DNA from 4 places in the Pantoea sp. PGP6 genome. Region 4 is predicted to be linked to each of the others. Evidence: predicted binding sites of a transcription regulator. Region 4 holds the regulator's gene; each other region holds the start of a gene.
The links. The regulator CRP, encoded in region 4, controls carbon source genes, mostly activating them, when cyclic AMP is high. The targets are predictions, from matches to a motif close to ATGTGANNNNNNTCACAT.
Positions count from the first base shown of each region.

Region 1: ACLIBF_RS06500 (YfcZ/YiiS family protein) is a predicted target of CRP. The motif match lies at 1,269-1,286, and genes of this name have one in related genera.
Region 2: azuC (stress response protein AzuC) is a predicted target of CRP. The motif match lies at 1,680-1,697, and genes of this name have one in related genera.
Region 3: ACLIBF_RS20255 (PTS mannitol transporter subunit IICBA) is a predicted target of CRP. The motif match lies at 2,071-2,088, and genes of this name have one in related genera.

Region 1 covers NZ_JBQBMA010000001.1:1,341,821-1,345,030, reverse strand. Annotated here, with positions in the region: gene fadI (acetyl-CoA C-acyltransferase FadI) at 1-718, opposite strand, end outside; gene ACLIBF_RS06500 (YfcZ/YiiS family protein) at 881-1,177, opposite strand; gene fadL (long-chain fatty acid transporter FadL) at 1,535-2,818, shown strand; gene mlaA (phospholipid-binding lipoprotein MlaA) at 2,886-3,210, opposite strand, start outside.
Region 2 covers NZ_JBQBMA010000001.1:244,697-247,906, forward strand. Annotated here, with positions in the region: gene pdxR (MocR-like pyridoxine biosynthesis transcription factor PdxR) at 1-514, shown strand, start outside; gene ACLIBF_RS01130 (DUF1158 domain-containing protein) at 516-758, opposite strand; gene mntP (manganese efflux pump MntP) at 1,076-1,651, shown strand; gene azuC (stress response protein AzuC) at 1,771-1,848, shown strand; gene ACLIBF_RS01145 (fumarylacetoacetate hydrolase family protein) at 2,160-2,996, shown strand; gene ACLIBF_RS01150 (alpha/beta fold hydrolase) at 3,102-3,210, shown strand, end outside.
Region 3 covers NZ_JBQBMA010000001.1:4,200,444-4,203,653, reverse strand. Annotated here, with positions in the region: gene ACLIBF_RS20255 (PTS mannitol transporter subunit IICBA) at 1-1,812, opposite strand, end outside; gene ACLIBF_RS20250 (DUF3053 domain-containing protein) at 2,255-2,971, opposite strand.
Region 4 covers NZ_JBQBMA010000001.1:426,794-430,003, reverse strand. Annotated here, with positions in the region: gene ACLIBF_RS01960 (OsmC family protein) at 412-816, opposite strand; gene crp (cAMP-activated global transcriptional regulator CRP) at 1,119-1,751, shown strand; gene ACLIBF_RS01950 (YccS/YhfK family putative transporter) at 1,809-3,210, shown strand, end outside.

The sequences.
Region 1 (3,210 bases), 920 kb from region 4:
GATCGATTGGCTTTTTCCAGGGCGGCACCAGCGCCGCCATCACTTCCTGTTGCAGCACGCCCGATTGCCATGCTTTGGCGGCATGCTGGTGAGAACGCAGCGCCAGCGCATCCTGTGCCTGACGACTGATACCGTGGCTTTTGGCCATCTGCTCGGCGGTGTCGCCCATTCGCAGTCCGGTTGAATACTCGGCCACCGCAGGCGGCACCGGTAGCAGATCACGCGGGCGCAGACGACGCAGAATCTGTAATTTTTGCGACAGGTTGCGCGCTTTATTGAGATCAACCAGGGCTCGCGCCAGGGTTTTGCTGACGCCAATCGGCAGCACCGATGACGAATCAGCGCCACCGGCGATGCCGGCAGAGATGGTCCCGGCCAGTAAACTTTCACAGACGTTAGCCACCGCCTGAAAACTGGTGGCGCAGGCGCGGCTGACGCTGTACGCGTCGGTATGGACGCTGAGTCCGCTGCTGAGTACGATTTCGCGCGCAATATTCGGCGCTTCGGGCATCTGCACTACCTGACCAAACACCAGCTGCTCAATCACGTCGACCGGCAGTTCGCTGCGTGCCATTAATTCGCTGACCACCATCCGTCCCAGTTCTACCGCCGGAATGCCATGGAAGCCGGTCGCCTGGCGCAAAAAAGGGGTACGTAACCCGTGGGTAATCGCGATGCGTTCGCCATCGCGCGTCAGCAGCGGCTGCGCTTTGCTCATTGTTCTCACCTGTGAATCGGGACTGGGGCATCATTGCCCAAAGAGGTCTGACCTGATCCCAGTGTTAACCACAAGCGGGTGAGTCGCCAATATCGAAAGGGAAAAATTGCGAAGGGAAACACGAAAATGAAAAACGCCGCTCTGGAAGCGGCGTCTGGCGGGTTAGCGTAAACCGAGCTGGAAAATCAGGGTTTCTGCCTGGCAGCAGAAGGTGAAATCGATATCGAGCTGTACTCCCTGGTCCACATCGCTGAAGCGTGCCTCAATCAGGCAAGGGTCAGACTCAACTTCACGCGCACGTTCGGTCAGGCTGGCCAGTTTTGCTTCAGCATCAGCGCGCTGTGCAAACCACTCCGACCAGCTGGCAGTGCAATCGGTATTATCCATTACCGTGCCGACATCGACGCAACAGCAGGCTGCCGTTTCGGTCGCACTGCATTTTTTAATGGCATCAGTCATCATTTTCTCCTGACGATAGTCTGGTGGGATAAGCAATTTTATGCGCCAGATTTTACCTCTTCGGTTAAAGATGCGCCATCAACCTGTAGCTAAGTGACGAATATCACAATAAAATTTGATCCAGAACAAACTGGACTGGTTATGCTGTGCTGCGTCGGGTCAGTTTTGTTACGCAGATCGAATTTTAAGCGATCAATCCTGAAATATTTTAAAAACAATATTGCAACATGCACACAGGTCGGACCTATACTCTCCGCACTGGTCTGATATGTGCGATTTACATCAGTCCCTACAATCCGCCGTCCCTTGTTACGCGACGTAATAACGTTAAATAATAATTCACATGAGGTTGTGGTCATGAACCATAAAAACCTGTTTGCAAAGTCAGCCGTGGCGGCTGCAGTGGCGCTTGTCTCTTCACATGTTTACGCAGCTGGGTTTCAGTTAAATGAGTTTTCTTCGATTGGTTTAGGTCGCGCATATTCAGGCGAAGGCGCAATGGGCGATACCGCCGCGTCCGCCAGCCGTAACCCGGCAACCATGGCGTTAATGGATCGTCCGGCGTTTTCCATCGGGGCGGTGTATATCGATCCGGATGTAAATATCAGCGGACGCAGCCAGAGTGGCCGCAGTCTGGATGCAAATAATATTGCCCCGAGCCAATGGGTGCCGAATATTCATTACGTCCAGCCAATTAATGATCAATGGTGGATTGGCGCGTCTGCTACCTCCAATTATGGCTTAGCAACAGAGTTTAATAATGGTTACACCGCTGGCGGCTACGGCGGTAAAACCGACCTGATGACCGGCAATTTTAACCTCAGCACCGCTTACCGACTGAATGAACATTTCAGCGTCGGGGTGGGATTTGATGCGGTCTACGCCAAAGCGAAAATAGAACGTTATGCCGGTGAATCAGGCGCAGCGTTACGCATCCCGGCGGATACCCAGGTCGCCCATCTGAAAGGTGATGAGTGGGGCTACGGCTGGAACGCCGGTATCCTGTATGAAGTAGATGAAAATAACCGTTTCGGCTTTACCTACCGCTCAGAAGTCAAAGTTGATTTTGATGGCGATTACAAAAGTAATCTCCCTTCTGCGCTGAACGCGGTTAATAATCCACAGCAGTCCGGCATCCCTTTTGGCACCAACGGCTCGACCATTCCAGGCGCGCTGACCCTCAACCTGCCGGAAATGTGGGAAGTGTCGGGCTGGCATAAAGTGGCACCGCAGTGGGCGGTTCACTACAGCATGGCTTATACCAGCTGGAGCCAGTTCCAGGAGCTGAAAGCGACCGGTTCCAACGGTCAGACCCTGTTCTATAAAGATGAAAGTTACCGTGATGCCTGGCGTATCGCGCTCGGGACCACTTACTTCTACGACAAGAACTGGACCTTCCGTACCGGTATCGCCTTTGATGACAGCCCGGTTCCGGCAGATAAGCGTTCGATCTCCATCCCGGATCAGGATCGCCTGTGGTTAAGCGCCGGGACCTCCTACGCGTTTGACGACAATGCTTCGGTCGATGTGGGCATCTCTTATATGCACGGCCAGAACGTGACGGTCAAAGAAGGCCCGTATACCTTTAATTCCGAAGGTAAGGCCTGGCTGTATGGCGCGAACTTTAACTATAAGTTCTGATGCGCAGAGGCCAATAAAAAGGGCGACTCACCGGAGTCGCCCTTTTTGCTGCTATAAAAACCGCACCTTACTGCGCGTCAATATCCTGCAGATCGTCCTGAATCGCGGCTGCGTTCGGGTTCTCTTCCGGTTTGAGCTTGCCACTGCGCGCCAGGAAATCGTGACGCTGGAAGTAGGCGTTGCGAATAAAGGCGTATGGATCGCTTTGCTGTTTGAGGATGGCATCCGAGTCGAGCAGCTGTGCCCGCGTCTCAATCCCTTCCAGCGTCCATTTACCAATCGACATCGGCCAGGTCAGCCAGCCGAGAATCGGATAGAGGGTATCGACGTAGTCGCCACCATCCTGACGGACGGTAAAGCTGCCGTAAGCCGGCAGTTCAACGTAAGGACCA
Region 2 (3,210 bases), 180 kb from region 4:
GGCGCTCGACAGCGAGGGACGGGTGCTGCATATCGGTACGTTCAGCAAATCGCTGACGCCGCGATTGCGGCTTGGCTTTATTGTGGTCCCGCCCGCCCTGGTCTCGCGTTTTGCGGAAGTTTGTGCGCTGTTAGCACCGGCCTCGTCGGGATTGCTTCATGATGCGGTGGCCGTTTTCCTGCGGGAAGGACACTTCATGCGGCATCTGCGGCGCATGAAGCGGGTCTACCACGAACGACTGGAGCAGATGATGGCCGCTCTGCAACCCCATTTCCCCGAGGTGCAACGTGCCGGGCTGGCGGTGATTGTCAGGTTGCCGGCCGGTACGCCGGATCAGCTGATTGCGCAGCAAGCATTGGCCTATGGCATGGCCCCGTCACCGCTGTCGATCTGGTATCAGCGCGACGAACAACGCTGTGCCGGACTGCTGCTCGGTGCGGCTCAGTTACCGCGTGATGGCTATGCGCGCAGTGCAGCACGCCTGAAAGCGCTGGTCGATGCGCAGACTGCCTGACTCAGCTCCTGAACCAGCGGCGCCAGACGAAGCGAATCACAAAAAACTCCACCGTGCCCAGCAGTAAAAACCAGATGCAGAACACCACGGTGTAGAGCTGGTTAAGATCCTGCAAATGCAGCATCTGCTGCAGATGCTGTGCCACCGACAGGCTAAAAGCTGGCGCAGGCAGCAGCAGGGCAGAGAGAAACCCCAACAGCAAAATGCCGCCAGGCACGATTAAAGATTCAAAAGGGTTATTCATAACTGGCATCCCGTAATAATAAGCCGGGCATTTTCCGGCAATCAGCGCTGGGGTTCAATCAGGGAATGCAGACGCAGTGGCCAGACAAGCCGATTATCGTTGCGGAAAACTGTCAGAAAATGCTTTACCACCATCGACTTAGCGCGAAACATAGCGAATGATAAAAGTTATAGCCTTTGCTATACTTAAATCCATGATTTTACTGTCTTTTTATCTCTGCGGTTGCGTGGTAGACTGCGCGCACTTTTTCATTACTGAACACTTTGTGTGGTGAATACAGCGTGAATTGCCGCTTTTTCGCCCCAGGTGAATAAATCATGACCTTTATTGCCACCTTAATTCTTGCACTGGGTATGTCGATGGACGCGTTTGCTGCTGCACTGGGCAAAGGTGCCACCTTGCATCGTCCGGGTTTTAAAGAAGCGCTGCGCACCGGTCTGATTTTTGGCTCAATCGAAGCCTTAACGCCGCTGATTGGCTGGGCGCTTGGCCTGGCCGCCAGTCGTTACATCATGGCGTGGGACCACTGGATCGCCTTTATCCTGCTGGCGTTTTTAGGCGGCCGCATGATGATGGAAGGTTTCCGGCAAACCGCCGTCGCAGAACCCTGTGAAGCGCCGCAGAGCCATGGCTTTATGGTACTGGCCACTACCGCTGTGGCGACCAGCCTTGATGCGCTGGCGGTCGGTGTGGGTCTGGCCTTCTTGCAGGTCAACATTATTACCACCGCGCTGACCATCGGGGCCGCCACCACCGTCATGGCCACCACCGGCGTGCTGGTGGGCCGCTTTATTGGTCCGGTACTCGGCAAATGGGCGGAAGTGCTGGGCGGTCTGGTGTTGATTGCCGTCGGCGCGACCATTCTGCTGCAACATCTCGGTCAGGCCGCTTAACGGTTTTTTGCGCAAAATAAACTCAATTTTGTGATCTGGTTCAAAATTTATTGCCGAAAAAACGCGCTGAAGTTATACTTTTCGCATATTTCTTCAACTAATTTTGCATCAGGTGTCACATGAAACGCATTTTTAACTACGTGTTCCGCGCTTACGTCGAAACCTTCAAACACGTACCGCCGGGTGCGATGTACTAAGCACGCCGCAGAAAACCCTCGATAATCGCGGTCAGGGATCGACCGATGATTATCACTTTTTCTTCTGTTCCACCGCCCGCGCTTTACCCCATTCACCGCCTCGTTTCCGCCCGCAATTTGCCGTCAACAGCGATCGCTGACGCCACAGAAAATCCTTTTTGCTGATCATTCCAGCGCTTATTACGCTGTTGAATGATCAGCAGCAGATCCGATGAGCATAACTGTGTACGCTTTTGCCGATGACTTTTGTTACCCTGCGCGCCTCTTTTCTCAGTAAAAATCTGAAAATTCGCGATTACAACGGGGCAGCAATGCAGCTTTGCAGTTTCTCTCTTCCTGACCAGGACAAAAAAAGTTTCGGTATCGTGCGCGAGCACGGCGTGGTGGATCTCGGTTTACGCTTCGGTGCAGCCTGCGCCGATTTAAAAACCTTTCTGAGCCGCTCATCGCTGGCCGATCTCCATGCTTTTCACACCATGCCAATCGACTATCCGTTTAGCGCCATCCGCTTTCTGCCGGTGATTGAGAATCCTGGCAAGGTGTTTTGCGTCGGGATGAACTACGCCGATAAACGAAAAGAGTTTGCCGAGACGCTCGATGCGCCGACCCTGTTTGTGCGTTTCGCCGACTCGCTCACCGGCCATGACCAGCCGCTGCAAAAGCCCGCTACCACTCAGGAGTTCGACTTTGAAGGCGAACTGGCGGTGATTATCGGCAAAGCGGCCCATCAGGTCAGCGCTGCCAACGCGCTGGAGGCGGTGGCGGGTTACAGCTGCTTTATGGATGCGACCGTGCGCGACATGCAGTTTACCTGGTTTACCGCCGGCAAAAACTGGCCGCAGACCGGCGGATTCGGACCCTGGATGACCACTGCGGATGTCATCCCCGATCCGCAGCAGCTGGCGATCAAAACCTGGTTAAACGGGCGGGAAGTGCAGAACGATACCACCGGCAGCATGGTGCATCCGGTAGCAAAAATTATTGAATACATCTCGGCCTTCAGCCCGCTGTCGCCCGGCGATGTGATCATCACCGGTTCACCGGGTGGCGTCGGTAAAAAACGCACACCGCCGCTGTTTATGTTCTCCGGCGATGTGGTTGAAGTAGAAATTGAGCAGATTGGGCGTCTGCGCAATGTGATTGCGTAACCCCCCTCGCTGCGAAGCGCAATGTGTCACACCGTTAATCTGATTACCCGCCTGCTGCGAAATCCCGTCCTACACTGAGTTATCCCCCCGAAACAGGAGCAGCGGATGATCCAGAAGCATCGACGAAAACAGGCGGCCATCGTGGCAGGCGTTGGGTTAGGTGTGGCGGCCACACTGTGGGGCATGAAACGCTGGCAGCAGCTGAAGCAGACGC
Region 3 (3,210 bases), 3.8 Mb from region 4:
GTGCTCGTTATTGCGGGCTGCAATACCGATAACCAGCCGCGCCACATCTTCCGCATCATCACCGAACTGCACGCCTGCCGGATACTGGCAGAACACCACGCCGGTTTTCAGCACCCGGTCTTTGGCTTCAACCGTTCCGTGCGGCACGGCAATCGACTCACCGAGGTAGGTTGGCGTCAGTTTTTCACGTGCCAGCATCGCGTCAATATACTCTGGCTCAACGTAGCCGCCTTTCACCAGCTGTTCACCGGCAAAACGAATCGCCTGCTCTTTGTTGCTGGCGCTCAGGCCGAGGAACACGTTGTCCGCACCCAGTCTGAACAGGTGCGCGTTGCCTTCGTCGTAGCTGTCTGACAGCGCAGTCTGCACCGTTTCACGGTGGACTTCGCTGCGGTTAGCCGCCACCAGACGGTCGGTCAGGGTGCTGTAGAGCGCGCTATCGAGGAAGTTGTTCAGCGAGATATGCTGAGCATGGGGCGCCTGGCGAATCGCGCGTTCGGTCAGGTCACGGTGGGTAATCACCAGATCGACATCACCCGGCAGAGCGTTAATCGCCGTGTTGGTTACCGACACGTTGCTTAAGCCGGCATCCTGCACTTTCTTACGCAGCACGCCTGCGCCCATGGCGCTGGAACCCATACCGGCATCACAGGCCACAATGATTTTACGCACGTGATGCAGCTCAACGCTCATTGCATCGCTGGCAACCGGTGCGCCCGCCGTGGTCTGGCCTTTAGACTGCGCCTTCATATCCTGCATGCGTTTTGTTGCGGCTTCGATATCGTCATCTTCTTTCACTTTGCTGGTTTTCAGCAGGATGGCAGAGACCACGAAGGAGACCGCGAACGCCGCGATGATCGCCGCGATATTAGCGAAGTAAGCGCCTTTTGGCGTCATCGCCAGCACGGCGAGGATAGAACCTGGCGAAGCAGGGGAGACCAGGCCGCCATTCAGCAGCGTCAGGGTGAAGACGCCGGTCATCCCGCCGAGGATCACCGCCAGCAGCAGACGCGGCGCCATCAGCACATACGGGAAGTAGATTTCATGGATGCCGCCGAGGAAGTGGATAATAGCCGCACCGCCCGCAGACTGTTTGGCACTGCCACGACCAAAGAACATGTACGCCATCAACACGCCCATACCGGGACCTGGGTTGGCTTCAATCAGGAAGAAAATCGACTTGCCCGCTTCGCTCGCCTGCTGGATACCGAGCGGCGAGAAGATGCCGTGGTTAATGGCGTTGTTCAGAAACAGGATTTTCGCCGGTTCGACGAAGATGGAGGTTAATGGCAGCAGGTTGTTCTGCACCATCAGGTTCACGCCCGCCGCGAGGATGTGCGACAACCCTTCAACCAGCGGACCGATAGCCAGGAACGCCAGCAGCGCCAGCAGCATACCGATAATGCCGGCAGAGAAGTTGTTAACCAGCATCTCGAAGCCGCTTTTGATTTTGCCGTCGACGACCCGGTCAAACGACTTGATCGCCCAGCCGCCCAACGGACCAGCAATCATTGAGCCGAGGAACATCGGCATATCGGCACCAACAATCACCCCCATGGTGGTGATTGCACCGACCACGCCACCGCGATCGCCGCCGACCAGACGTCCACCGGTAAAGCCGATCAACAGCGGCAGCAGATAGGTGATCATCGGGCCAACCAGTTTGGCTAACGTTTCGTTAGGGATCCAGCCAGTTGGAATAAACAGTGCAGTGATGATACCCCAGGCGATAAACGCCCCGATATTTGGCATCACCATATTACTCAGAAAGCGACCAAAGCTCTGTACTTTGACCTTCACTGATGAGGACATAAACCCACCCCTTATTGAGACGCGCTGCAATAGGAGAGCGCGCTTGTTTTTGTTTAGCCACCCCGGCAATCAGCCGGTGGTATTACTGTATGCAGCCGGACTCTACCACGCGAATATGACGCTGCGTAGCGGCCGAAATAAGTGTGATTCAGATCACGTAATGCGGGTGGTAGCGGGGGTGTTTTTAGTGATTATGATCACAAAAATAACTCAGAAGAGTCTTAAGGTGGCGGAATTTTAACCGCAAAACCGGCTTATCTGTGACCATTGTCACATTTTACAGGCGGCAGTTTGTTATGACTCTGTGACTTCGATCACAAACTATTTTTGGTCAAAAATGCGCCCGATCACACTTTAGTCAGGCCAGCAGAAAGCAGGGGGAGAGGGGAGACAAAACGGAATGGGAAAAGGGCAGGCGATCGACGCCTGCCGCTAAATGAGGTTACTGTAAACCACCCTGAACGGCACTTTGTGCCTGGGTCAGCGCCTGGGCATTGGCTGATAAGGTGCTCATCAGCGCGTTATATTGCGAAGCCTGCTCCTGGGTCGGGAACTGCACGCCGCCATCGTTAAAACTGACGCGGGTGCCCTGGGTTTGCAGGAAATCACCGGTCTGTACCGCGGCCTGGCTCAGGGCCTGCAGCTGTGGCAACAGTGGGATAAGCTGATTTGCCGGCACGGTGACCACTTTGTTGTAGGCGGTATCGTAGACTTTTTTCAGATCATCAGACTGCTTCAGGGCCGCTTTGCTGCTGTCCGCCTGCATTTTGGCGCTTTCGATCTGTTGAGTGACAATCACCAGCGCGCTGTTTGCCTGGCGCAGCGAGTCGCGACGATTAAGGTAATCCTGCGGCACGCGAATGGCAGAAAGCTCATCGACCACCGGACGCATACCCTGATCGACCGCCTTATTCGCCTGCTGCGAGAAGCCATACAGGATGGCGTAATCACCAGCAAAATTGCCAAAGCTCTGTTTTTGGTTTTCGCTCAGGCTCGGCAGGTGCTCGCCACTGCGCATTACGGTATTCTGCAGAAAATCGATAAACGCTTTGCGCTGCTCGCCTTCTTTATCACCGCATGCGGTGAGTTGCAGCACGATCAGCGCGCCAGCGACTAAAAACGCGCTGCGCGCCCAGTGGCGTGTGAGTCCTAAAGCCATACGTTCAACTCCTGTCGGTGAAACTGGCTGATGTCCAGGTAAGAATGGCCTAAAGAATAGAACAAACCCGCGTCGCGGCACAATGCGAAACCATCAGTGATATGCAGCCGATCGCGGTTGTCTGCTGCCGGGCAGGATGCGCAACACGGTCGATGACGCTGTGCCGGTCATCCCGGCTGCTGTCCGCCGGTCATCCGCAACCGCAGACCACGGGCAGCATAACGCTTGGCAGCCGCGCT
Region 4 (3,210 bases):
GCTTTGCTACAGGCATATGCTCCCTTCGCTTCACGTCCGACAACCGCATCCGGTTTCAGGAAGGTCGCTACAGACAACCTCTGGGCAGAAAGAATCTGGCAGCAATAGATAAGTTCAACACGCTGGGAACCGGGTCAGAAGAGGAAAGCGTCCCGCCGCCCGGATAAAAACGCCGGGAGCGTTTTTGAACAACGCAAAGCGTTGGCCCGGCTACGGGCGCGCCTCAGGGATGAGGTGCGTAATCGCGCAGGCCGAGCGGCCAGGGATTGGCTTAAACGACTTTCCGATCTGACCCGGTTCCCTGCGCAGGCACAGTATCAAAACGGATTCCCTGCCCAGGCACAGTCTTAAAGCAACCTGCATCAGATACTGGAAGTGAAGTTAGCAGGTCTGCAATGACCCTTGCGGCTACTACAGTTCGATCACTTCATAGCTGTGGGTGATGGTAACCCCTTTGCCCAGCATGATGGCGACCGAGCAATATTTTTCAGCAGAAAGATCCACCGCGCGTGAGACCGCCTTATCCTGTAGCGCTTTGCCGCTCACGATAAAGTGCAGGTTGATGTGCGTAAAGATTCGCGGCGCCTCTTCACGACGTTCTGAGGTCAGTTTTACTTCACAATCAGCCACATCGTTGCGACCTTTTTGCAGAATTGAAACCACGTCGATGGCGCTGCATCCGCCCGCCGCCATCAGCACCATCTCCATTGGGCTGGGCGCTTTATCACCCGAATTGCCATCCATTAATACCTGATGTCCGGATGACGACTCACCGAGGAATGTCAGCCCTTCTACCCATTTCACTCTTGCCTGCATGATTTTCGCTCCAGAATATGCGGTTTTGCCGTCAGAGTACGCTTTCGCCTGGTAAACAGCAATCCAGAGAAATCCGCCGTTAGCTGAAGCGAGACAACAGAAGACAGTCGGCAAAAGCTGTGCTACAAACAGTGCTGAAAATATTTTTCGTCACCCGATGGCGAAGCCGGGAAGAATGATGCGCACTGCGCCGAATGCAGCCCGAATAATTTCCTGTAAGGGAAACGCTTGAAGCTTTCATCGCCTGACAGGGAAACTGCCCCCTGTATTTTGGGCACGATTACAACAGAGGATAATAGCGAATGGTTCTCGGCAAACCGCAAACAGACCCTACACTCGAATGGTTCCTGTCCCATTGCCATATTCACAAGTATCCATCCAAAAGTACGCTGATTCACCAAGGTGAAAAAGCTGAAACGCTTTACTACATCGTGAAAGGTTCCGTTGCGGTTCTGATCAAAGATGAAGAAGGCAAAGAGATGATTCTTTCTTACCTGAATCAGGGCGATTTCATTGGCGAGCTTGGCCTGTTCGAAGAAGGTCAGGAGCGCAGCGCCTGGGTACGTGCCAAAACCGCGTGCGAAGTGGCGGAGATTTCTTACAAGAAATTCCGTCAGCTGATCCAGGTTAACCCGGATATCCTGATGCGACTGTCGTCGCAGATGGCGCGTCGCCTGCAGGTTACGTCGGAAAAAGTGGGTAATCTCGCTTTCCTCGATGTGACCGGACGCATTGCTCAGACTCTGCTTAACCTGGCGAAGCAGCCAGACGCCATGACGCATCCCGACGGCATGCAAATTAAAATTACTCGTCAGGAAATTGGCCAAATCGTTGGTTGTTCACGTGAAACCGTGGGCCGTATTTTGAAGATGCTGGAAGATCAGAACCTGATCTCTGCACACGGCAAAACCATCGTCGTTTACGGCACCCGCTAATTCCTGTCACCCACGGCGTGATGGCAACATCGCGCCGTTATTGTTTGTGTTGGGCCGATGTGGCGTCGAATTATTTACCATCCTGAAGTCAATTACGCCTTGCGGCAAACCCTGGTGCTCTGTCTGCCAGTGGCGCTGGGCTGGCTGGCTGGCGACCTGCAAAAAGGTCTGCTGTTCTCGTTAGTTCCCGCCTGTTGCAATATCGCCGGTCTGGATACCCCGCATAAACGCTTCTTCAAACGCCTGATTGTCGGCGGCAGCCTGTTTGCGCTCGGCAGCTTTCTGATTCAGTGGCTGACGCAGCACGCCATTCCGCTGCCGCTGATTCTGTTCGCCTTGCCGTTGCTGCTGGGGGTCACCGGCGAAATCAGCCCGCTGCACGGCCGTCTGCTGCCCGGCACCCTGATCGCCGCCATCTTCACGCTGAGCCTGATTGGCCGTATGCCGATCTATGTGCCGCCGCTGCTCTATATCGGCGGCACGCTATGGTATGGGCTGTTTAACTGGTTCTGGTTCTGGCTGTGGAAAGAGCAGCCGATGCGTGAAAGCCTGAGCCTGATCTACCGTGAGCTGGCCAACTATTGCGACGCCAAATATACCCTGCTGACTCAGCTGACCGATCCGGAAAAGGCCCTGCCGCCGCTGCTGGCGCGTCAGCAAAAAGTGGTCGATATGATCACCACCTGTTACCAGCAGATGCACATGCTTTCCGCCAGCCGGGATCACAGCCATAAGCGGCTGACCCGCGCCTTTCAGGTGGCGCTGGACCTGCAGGAGCACATCTCGGTCAGCCTGCATCAGCCGGAAGAGGTGCAGAAACTGGTGGAGCAGAGCCATGCCGAAGCGGTGATCCGCTGGAACGCCCAGACTATTTCGGCCCGCTTACGGGTGCTGGCGGATAACATTCTCTATCACCAGTTGCCGGATCGTTTTGGCATGGAGAAGCAGCTCAGCGCGCTGGAAAAAATCGCCCGCCAGCATCCTGACAATCCGGTGGGAAATTTCTGTCTCTACCACTTCAATCGGATTGCGCGGGTGCTGCGCACCCAAAAACCGCTCTATCAACGTGACCTGATGGCCGATCGTCAGCGCCGTCTGCCGCTTCTGCCGGCGCTGCGCAGCTATCTGTCCTGGCGTTCGTCGGCACTGCGCACTGCCGGGCGCTTTGCGGTGATGCTGATGCTGGGCAGCGCGCTGGCGCTGTTTTTTAACATCCCTAAACCGTACTGGATTCTGATGACCATTATGTTCGTCAGCCAGAACGGCTACAGCGCCACCCGCGTTCGCATCCAGCACCGGGCGCTGGGCACCTTTGCCGGCCTGGTGATTGCGGCTGCTACCTTACGCCTGGCGGTGCCGGAGTCGCTGGTGCTGCTGATCATGCTGGTGATCACCTTTATCAGCTACCGGTTTACCCGCCAGTTTTACGGCTGGTCGATGATCGGCTTTACGGTGACGG